2 linked regions of the Leisingera sp. NJS204 genome follow. The protein of the gene in region 1 binds, or shares a complex with, the protein of each later gene. Links are inferred from orthologs where the notes say so. Each region holds a gene or a part of one and is shown in the gene's direction. Other genes may lie near its edges.

Region 1 (4,852 bases):
AGGCCAAATTGGCCCCGGCGGCGGCGAAAACCCGGGCCGAATCCGCGCCGATCCCGCGGCTGGCGCCGGTAATTGCAACTGTTTTTCCATTGAAATCCATCGGCCGTCCCTCCAAGTGGCTGCTGACCCATGTGGTAAAGCGGTTAGGGGGAACGGTCCAGCCCAAGGCCCCCTTGACGGCACCGCCCGCCGGGCCGACGATGATTTCAATTATCTCACTGAGAAAGGTTCTCTTATGTCCGTTATTTTTGCACGCAGCGGCGTTGCAGCGGCAATTTTTGTTGTTTCCGCCCAGGGTGCCCTGGCCGATTTGAGTGCCCAGGACGTCTGGGCTGACTGGAAAGCGTATCTGACCAGCACCGGTTACACGGTTTCCGGCACTGAAGCAGTTTCGGGCAGCACCCTGACTGTCTCCGATGTCTCAATGGTCATGCCGATCCCGGATGAGGACGGCTCCGGCACGGTGAGCTTGCCCGAAATCCAGTTTGTGGAAAACGGCGATGGCACCGTCAACGTGCTGCTGCCCGCGGAATTCCCGATGGGTTTTGATTTCACAGCTGAAGGTGAGAGCTTTTCGGGCAAGCTGATCTATGCCCATGACGGCACCCCGATGAAAGTGTCGGGCGACGCCGAAAGCATGAGCTATGATTACAGTTCCTCCAAGGTCACCATGACGCTGGACGGGCTGACTGCAGACGGCGAGGCCGTGCCGGCGGACGTGGCGAAAATTCAGATCGTCATGAACGAAGTTGCGACCAAGACCGATATGAAAATCGCTGGCGCGCGCAACTATGACCAGACGCTGACTGCTTCCAGCCTGAGCTATGACATGGGCTTCAACGATCCCGAAAGCAACGGCACAGGCTCTTTCAAAGGCGCGCTGCAGGGGCTGAATTTTGCCGGCACCAGCACCGTGCCGGCAGGACTGGAAAGCCCCGACATGTCAGCGCTGCTGGCAGCCGGATTTGCCTTTGACGGCATCTTCACTTTTGACAGCGGCAATGGTTCCGTCTCCGGTGTGGACGGCAGCGAAAACTTCGCCATGGAAAGCAATTCCCAGGGCGGCTCGATCGCGGTGGCTATGGACAAGCAGCATCTGACCTATGATGTGTCCCAGACCGGCACCAATGTGAACATCTCCGGTTCCGAGATCCCCTTCCCGCTGGCGCTCAGCATGGCGGAGACCGGATTCAAACTGATGATGCCGCTCGCCAAATCCGAGGAAGAGCAGGATTTTGCCCTGGGCATCACCCTGCGCGATTTTGCGGTTCCGGATATGCTGTGGGGCATGGTCGATCCAACCGGCCAGCTGCCGCATGATCCGGCCACCGTGGTGCTGGACCTTGCCGGCAAGGGCAAGGTGCTGTTCGACCTGTTCGATCCGGAAGCCATGGAATCGGTGGAATCCGGCGAAGAACAACCGGGCGAACTGAACGCGCTGACCGTGAAACAGCTGCAGGTCACCGCAGCAGGCGCCGAGTTGACCGGCACCGGCGACTTCACCTTCAACAATGAAGACCTCGTCAGCTTTGACGGCATGCCTGCCCCCTCGGGCGAGGCTGACCTCAAACTGACCGGTGCCAACACCCTGATCGACAAGCTGATCGGGATGGGCCTGATGTCCGACAGCGACGCCATGGGCGCGCGGATGATGATGGGCATGCTGGCCGTGCCGGGCGAGGGTGAGGACACGCTGACCTCGAAGATTGCGATCTCCGAGGACGGCCAGATCCACGCCAATGGCCAGCGCATCAAATAACCGTCAAATCCCTGACAGGTTTTGCAAAGGGGCTGCTATGCGCGGCCCCTTTTTTGCTGCCCGCCCTTGCGGCAAGCCGCCTCACTGGATAGCTCTGGAAAGGAGCAGAACAGAAGGTGCCCATGACCCAGTCCCCCGAAGCGCTTTGCCACGCCCTGATTGATGCCGCCCGCAAGGCCGGCGCGGATGCCGCCGATGCCATGGCAGCGGAAGGCAGTTCCCTCAGCATTGAAGTGCGGGAAGGCAAACTGGAGCATGCGGAACGCTCGGAGGGCACTGACCTGGGCTTGCGTGTATTCGTCGGCAAACGGCAGGCGCTGGTTTCATCATCGGATATGCGCCCGGAGACCATCGCAGCAATGGCCGAACGTGCGGTTGCCATGGCCAAGGAAGCACCTGAGGACCCTTATGCAGGCCTTGCCGATCCATCGCAGTTGGCCAAGAGCTGGAACCTGGCGGCGCTGGAACTGGAAGATCCCCGCGGCGAGCCGGAGCCTGCTGCCCTGCAATCTGACGCCCTGGCTGCCGAGACCGCTTGCCAGGAAATCAGCGGCATCACCCAGGTTCAATCCGCAGCAGCCGGATATGGCCGCCACGTTGTGCATATGGCCGCAACCAATGGGTTTTCCGGCGGCTACCAACGTACTGGGCGCTCACTCTCTTGCACCGGAATTGCAGGCAGCGGCACAGGTATGGAGCGTGACTACGACGGGGATTCACGCACTTTTCAATCCGATTTGCGCAGCGCTCAGGACATTGGCGCAACCGCCGGTGAACGCGCGGTTGCCCGGCTGGGCGCCCGCAAGCCCAAAACCGGCAGCTTTCCGGTGCTGTTTGACGAACGCATCTCTTCCTCTCTGATCGGCCACTTGCTTTCTGCTGCCAATGGGGCGGCGATTGCCCGCGGCTCCTCTTGGCTGAAGGGGTCATTAGGTGAGCAGGTTTTGCCCGAAACCCTGTCCATTGTTGAAGACCCGCACCGCCCGCGTATTTCCGGCTCCCGCCCCTTTGACGGCGAAGGGCTGCCGACCCGCAAGCGCACTGTTGTTGACAACGGCGTGCTGACCGGTTGGACACTGGATCTTGCCTCGGCCCGGAAACTGGGCCTGGAAAGCACTGGCAACGCCGCCCGCGGCATCGGCGGCGTGCCCTCTCCCGCGACCTGGAATCTTGCGCTGTCTGAAGGCGAAGCCAGCCGCGAGGATCTCGTTGCGCAGATGGGCACCGGTCTCTTGGTGACGTCGATGATCGGCTCCACCATCAACCCCAACAACGGCGACTATTCCCGCGGAGCCTCGGGATACTGGGTGGAAAACGGCGAGATCGCATATCCGGTCAACGAATGCACCATCGCGGGCAATCTGCTTGACATGCTGCGGAGGATCGTTCCCGCCAATGACGCGCGCCGGCACCTCTCGACCGTGGTCCCGTCGCTGCTGATCGAAGGAATGACCCTTGCCGGCAACTGACCTTTCCCTGCTTGTGAAAGCGGCGGAACAGGCCGGCGATATTGCGTGCCGTTTTTCCGGTCCCGAAGCCAAACGCTGGGACAAGCCCGGCGGCGCTGGTCCCGTGACCGAAGCCGACCTGGCAGTCAATGCTATGCTCGAAGACATGTTGCAGCAGGCACGGCCCGGCTATGGTTGGCTGTCGGAAGAAACTGAAGACAATAGCGCGCGGCTGCTGCGCGAAAAGGTCTTCATCATCGACCCGATCGACGGCACCCGCAGCTTTGCCGAAGGCTCCCGCACCTGGGCGCATTCCATTGCTGTCGCCGACCACGGCGAGGTGACCGCCGCCGTGATCTACCTGCCGCAGCGGGAGCTGATGTATACTGCCGCCAAGGGCCAGGGGGCGGATTGCAATGGCAGCCCGATTCATGTGTCCCGGACCACAGAACTTTCCAGTTCTGAAGTGCTGGCCGCCAAACCTAACCTGCAGGCCCATCACTGGCTGGGCGGCACCCCGCCCGAATTCATCCGCAGCTACCGGCCCTCGCTTGCCTACCGGCTGGCCAAGGTGGCAGACGGCCGTTTCGGCGCCATGCTGACTCTGCGCCCCAGTTGGGAATGGGATATAGCGGCGGGCGATCTGCTGATACGCGAGGCTGGTGGCATCCTTACCGATCAAACCGGCCGCCCCTTGCGCTTCAACAATCCGCATCCGCGCCTGAACGGGGTGGTTGCCGGAAATCCGGCCCTTCAAAATTCGCTGCTGACGGCACTGGACCCGAATGCGCCTGGCATCGCTGGACATTAAACCGGACTGGCTTTAAGCGGCAGCAGCAGCGCTATCGTCATACCCAAATTTTTCACAGACAAGCCCGCATGTTGCAGGTACCTTGGGCCGGAAATTTCAGATCGAGCCAGATGCAACGGCGAACCGCAGCTCCCAACCGCACTTCCGTTCTGCAGCCCCGCCCCAAAGGAGAGCTGTTGTGGGTGCACGCGACCACCCCTGAACGCTATCAAGCGCTTTGCGATATCGGCCGCCGCCTAAAAACCCTGCGCCCGGACTTGTCGGTGCTGGCAAGCTGGGAACCCGGACTACGGCTGACCGGTACAGTTGGCTGCGATATTCCGATTGGCCCGCTGCCTGAGGACACCCTGGCCGAGGCCCGCGGGTTTTTGAACCATTGGCGGCCCGACGCTTGCATCTGGACCGGCCCGCCGGCACGACGGGTGCTGCTTCGGCAAATGCGCGAGCGCAGTACCGGGTTACTGCTGGCGGATCTTCTGGAGGATGAAATGCCCAACCGCACCAGCCGCTGGCTGCCGGACCAGCGGCGGCGGCTGCTGGATGGGCTGACCTGCATCCTGACCCCGTCCAAATCCGTGCAGGCCCGGCTGACCCGGATCGGACTACCAGCGGAACGGGTGCAACTGGCCGGCAAGCTGCGGGTGTCTGCAATTCCGCCCGGTTGCAATGACGAAGAGCTTTCTGCCATGCAACAGACCCTTGGCAGCCGGCCGGTCTGGCTCGCCGCCCATACCAAGCTCAGCGAATTGCCCCGTATTCTGGACGCGCATCGCGGCGCATTGCGGCTGCTGCACCGGCTGCTGCTGGTGGTCGCGGTGGAAGACGGCGCGGATC
Region 2 (5,037 bases), 930 kb from region 1 along the record:
GCTTGAGCCACATGGTGTAGACCACCACGTAAAAGAAGATGGTGAAGGCCAGGAAGACGCCGGCAAAAACATTCGCCGCCAGCGCCAGCATGATCACCGACAGGCCCGACAGCGCCAGACCAAGTGCCAATGCCTCGCCCGGCTCCACCTTGCCGGCCGGGATCGGGCGGCCCCGGGTGCGTTTCATCACCTTGTCGATGTCAGCGTCCCACCACATGTTGAGCGCACCGGACGCACCGCCGCCGATGGCGATGAACAGGATGGCACAGAAACCGATGACGGGGTGCACGGAAACGGGCGCGGCCAGCAGCCCGACCAGAGCGGTGAACACCACCAGCGACATGACACGGGGTTTCAGCAGGGCGAAGTAGTCGCCGAAACTGGCCTCGTCTTCATATGCACGGCTTGCGTTGATGCTTGCGTCGCTCATCTTGGGTCCTTTGGCAGCAACAGGTGCGCATTGCTGCGCACCCCGGTCTTTTGACTATACCACACGAAGCGCTCTTAAGCTCCGCAAGGCCAGGTCTCAGTTGGAGGCGACCTGATAGGTCTGCGGCAGGCCCGCGTATTCTTCTTTGGCGCCTGCCAGCCAGGCGTCATATTCCGCCTGGGTCACAACCTTGACGGTGATCGGCATATAGGCGTGGTCCTTGCCGCACAGCTCGGAGCACTGACCGAAGTAGATGCCTTCCTTGCCTTCGTCGACGTTGAACCACAGTTCCGCCAGACGGCCGGGAACCGCGTCCTGTTTCACGCCGAATGCGGGAATGGTCCAGGAGTGGATCACGTCAGCCGCAGTCACCTGCATCACAACGGTCTTGCCCGACGGCACAACAACAGCCGTGTCGGTGGCCAGCAGCCATTCGTCCTCGGCATAGCCGTTTGCAGCCAGCTGGTCCTTGGGCAGCAGGAAGCTCTCAAAGCCGAATTCGTGGTCGGTGTATTCGTAGCCCCAGTACCACTGGTAGCCGGTCACTTTGATGGTGATGTCGGCCTTGGGGATTTCCTGCTGGGCAAACAGCTGCGGCAGCGAGAAGGAACCGATAAACACCAGAACCAGGATCGGTATAATGGTCCAGGCGATCTCAACCGGGGTGTGGTGGGTGAACTTGGCCGGGGTCGGATTGGCGCGCTTGTTAAAGCGGACAATGGCGTAAAGCATCAGACCGGCAACAAAAACACAGATCACGGTAATGATCACCAGGATCATGTAATCCAGTCTCTGCAAGCCATCCGCCAGCGAAGTCGCCGCCGGCTGGAAGTTCAGGCCGCCGTCAACCGGCTTGCCAATGGTTTTCAGACCTTCTTGCGCCATTGCTGGAAGGCTTGAAAGGCCGGCGAAAAGGCCCGAAAGCATCAAAGCGTTTTTCATGTTCTGTCCTGATCGGTTGATCGCATTGTTCCTGCGGCAGCACGAAATACGGGGGAATCGATTGATTCCCACAAAACGCACCTGCCCCGTTGTCTTTGACGCTGGTTAAAATCATATTCGGGGACACAGATAAAGAGGCAGCCAAGCGTCAAACCGTCGCTTTCTTGATTTAGATCAAAAAAATCCGAGGACCGTGCCATGGAAAACCCAGCCTTCCGTCCCTTTGAAACCGCGCTCCCCGAGGATGAGGCCCTCGCCAGCCTGCGCGATGCGCTGAATGGTGCGGAGGATGGCGAGATCTTTGCAGAGCGCCGCAAATCCGAAGCGCTGTCCTTTGACGACGGGCGGCTGCGCAGTGCCAGCTATGACGCCTCCGAGGGCTTTGGCCTGCGCGCTGTGAACGGCGATGTGGCCGGATATGCCCATTCCACCGACGTCTCTATTGCGTCACTGAAGCGGGCGTCAGAAACGGCCAAGCTGGCAGTCGGCACCGGCGGCGGCACCTATTCGGATGCGCCGCAGGCGACCAACGCCAAGCTGTACACCGATGCCGACCCGATCAGCGCTATGCCCTTTCCAGTGAAGGTGGAGACCCTGCGCGAGGTTGACGCCTATGCGCGAGATCTGGACCAGCGCGTGGTGCAAGTCTCTGCATCGTTGGCCGCCTCGCTGCAGGAGGTAGAGATCCTGCGGGCGGACGGAACCCGGGTGCGCGACATCCGCCCCATGGCGCGGTTCAACGTGTCGGTGATCGTCGAAAAGGACGGCCGCCGCGAAAGCGGCTCGGCCGGCGGCGGCGGGCGGCTGGGGCTGGACGGGCTGGTCGATCCCAAGCACTGGCAGGCCCAGGTGCAGGAGGCATTGCGGATTGCGCTGGTGAACCTGGATGCGGTGCCAGCGCCTGCGGGCGAGATGGATGTGGTGCTTGGCCCCGGCTGGCCTGGCATCCTGCTGCACGAGGCAATCGGCCATGGGCTGGAGGGCGACTTCAACCGCAAGGGCTCCTCCGCGTTTGCCGGTCTGATGGGGCAGCAGATCGCCGCCAAGGGCGTTACGGTACTGGACGATGGCACCATCCCCGACCGGCGCGGATCAATCACCGTGGATGACGAGGGCACGCCCAGCCAGAAAACCACACTGATCGAGGATGGTGTTCTGGTGGGCTTCATGCAGGACCGCCAGAACGCACGGCTGATGGGGGTTTCCCCCACCGGCAACGGGCGGCGTCAAAGCTACGCCCACGCGCCGATGCCGCGGATGACCAATACCTATATGCTGGGCGGCGAGGCCGATCCCGGTGATCTGGTCGCAGGCATCAAGGACGGCATCTGGGCTGTGGGATTTGGCGGCGGCCAGGTGGATATTACAAATGGCAAGTTCGTGTTCTCCTGCACCGAGGCTTACCGGGTGAAGGACGGCAAGGTCGGCGCACCGGTTAAAGGCGCCACGCTGATCGGCGACGGCGCCACCGCGCTGAAGCAGATTCGCGGGCTTGGCAACGACATGGCGCTGGACCCCGGCATGGGCAATTGCGGCAAGGCAGGCCAATGGGTGCCGGTCGGCGTCGGCCAGCCTTCGGTGCTGATGGGCGGTCTGACGGTGGGCGGCTCGGCGGCCTGAGGCAGCGCAAATTCTCGGTAAAACCATGTTATGACCGTAAAAATCCGGGCCGCCCGCCAGTGCTGCCGGCCCGGATTACGGCAATGCCTCCCCGTTCGAACTGTGAGCAAAAGGTAATTTTCCCCATTTTCCGGCTACTTAAGAAAATTTTCGGGGAATTGGCCGAAAACCCTCCGGCGTTCACCACCTGTTAACCCCCTTAAGGTTAATTCTGGTTCTGCAAACAGGCGGAGCTGCGGATGACCGAAGAAGCACATTCTTCCACTCACCCCCCACTCCCACCCACCACGGAAGATACCCGGTTTTCCTGGCTTCGCCTTTTGCGCTCTAAACGGGTTGGCCCGGTGACCTTTCACAGGCTGCTCGCTGAATATGGTTCAGCGCAGAACGCGCTGGATGCGTTGCCCGAAGTGGCACGTTCCGCAGGTATCAAAGGGTATGAAACATGCCCCGCCAAGGCGGTAGACGCTGAAATTAGGACCGCAAAAGCCGCCAAAGCGCGGCTTTTGTGCTTTTCCGACCCGGAATACCCTGAGCTCCTGCGCAGCCTGAAAGATGCGCCGCCGCTGTTGTGGGCCATTGGCGACCTTGCGGCAGTGCGGCGTCCGATGATTTCCATGGTCGGCGCCCGCAACGCGTCTTCGCTGGGGTTGCGCATGGCCAGATCGCTGGCGCAAAACTTGGGCGAGGCCGGCTATACCGTTGTTTCCGGCATGGCCCGCGGCATCGACACTGCCGCGCATCAATCAGCGCTGCAAACGGGAACAATTGCGATTCTGGCGGGCGGCGCCGATGTGATTTATCCGGCAGAAAACGCCCGGCTTGCCGAAGAAATAAGCGAAACCGGGCTGCGCCTGTCAGAGCAGCCGATGGGCAAGACACCGCAGGCCCGCGACTTCCCCAAACGCAACCGGATCATTGCCGGCATGTCCCGCGCCGTTGTGGTGGTTGAGGCGGCCGCTAAATCCGGCAGCCTGATCACCGCCCGGGACGCGCTGGACTACGGCCGCGAGGTGCTGGCGGTGCCTGGCCATCCCTTTGATGCGCGCAGTTCCGGCTGCAACAGGCTGATCCGCGACGGCGCCCTGCTGGTCCGCAGTGCCGCTGACGTGCTGGAGGCGCTGCCGCCGCAAGACCTGCCGCAGGAACAGGCGCCGGCAGCTGGCAGCCCTCAGCAGGCCCTGGCCGGCCTGCCGCAGCAACCGCCCGAACGGCGCAGCCTTGCGCAGACCAACGCCCTGCATCAGCAGATCCTCGGCAGGCTCGGGCCCTCCCCCACATCTGAGTCCGACCTGCTGCGCGAACTTTCCTTGCCGCCGCAGCTGCTGGCCCCGGCGCTGACGGATCTGGAGCTGGAAGGCGCGATCCGGCGCCAGCCGGGCGGGTTGCTGTCCAAGGCCTTTCCGGAAAATGAAGACTGACCCTGCGTGCCTTGCCTTGCCCCTGCCTGCCGCGCCGGACCGCAGGAACAGGCTGCCGCGAACCGTCGGAATATCACCGTAAACATCCCGCTTCCCGCCGCGTCCAATGCACCTGGATTGACATTCTCCCCTTGCGCCCCACATCCTGCCCCGCCATAGAACCCGCAGAAGCGGTCCGAAGAGGTTACAGAATTTATGCCAGTAGTCGTTGTCGAATCCCCGGCCAAAGCAAAGACAATCAACAAATATCTTGGCTCAAACTATACGGTTCTGGCGTCTTACGGGCATGTGCGCGACCTGCCGGCCAAGGATGGTTCGGTCGATACTGACGCCGATTTCGACATGACCTGGGAGGTCGGCAATGATTCCCGCAAGCACGTCAAGGCGATTGCCGACGCGCTGAAAGAGGACAATGCGCTGATTCTCGCTACCGACCCCGACCGCGAGGGAGAGGCGATCAGCTGGCACCTGCAGGAGGCGTTGACCAAACGGCGCTCGATCAAGAAGGACACGCCGGTCAGCCGGGTGACCTTCAACGCGATCACCAAAGAAGCGGTGACCGAAGCGATGCAGAACCCGCGCCAGGTCGACATGCCGCTGGTCGAGGCCTATCTGGCCCGCCGC

What was found. The genes of interacting proteins can lie anywhere in the genome.
Region 2: the proteins of ETW24_RS18840 (region 1) and tldD are in contact, whole or in part, in a solved structure (PDB 5NJ9), measured with the Escherichia coli proteins. The link is inferred for Leisingera sp. NJS204 from one-to-one orthologs.

Annotation. Positions count from the first base shown.
Region 1 is NZ_CP035417.1:3,887,501-3,892,352, forward strand. Bases 1,253-4,054 are described here. They hold ETW24_RS18840 (TldD/PmbA family protein), read left to right. Parts: upstream 1,253-1,881; coding sequence 1,882-3,228; downstream 3,229-4,054. Other genes in these bases: ETW24_RS18835 (DUF2125 domain-containing protein), read left to right, coding at 1,253-1,759; ETW24_RS18845 (inositol monophosphatase family protein), read left to right, coding at 3,215-4,018. Outside these bases: ETW24_RS18830 (SDR family oxidoreductase), read right to left, coding at 1-100; more of ETW24_RS18835, read left to right, coding at 236-1,252; ETW24_RS18850 (3-deoxy-D-manno-octulosonic acid transferase), read left to right, coding at 4,201-4,852.
Region 2 is NZ_CP035417.1:2,955,037-2,960,073, forward strand. The notes cover bases 795-3,781. They hold tldD (metalloprotease TldD), read left to right. Parts: upstream 795-1,570; coding sequence 1,571-2,992; downstream 2,993-3,781. Other genes in these bases: coxB (cytochrome c oxidase subunit II), read right to left, coding at 795-1,372; dprA (DNA-processing protein DprA), read left to right, coding at 3,232-3,781. In the rest of the region: cyoE (heme o synthase), read right to left, coding at 1-430; more of coxB, read right to left, coding at 527-794; more of dprA, read left to right, coding at 3,782-4,413; topA (type I DNA topoisomerase), read left to right, coding at 4,609-5,037. UniProt on the Escherichia coli protein: Metalloprotease involved in CcdA degradation. Suppresses the inhibitory activity of the carbon storage regulator (CsrA).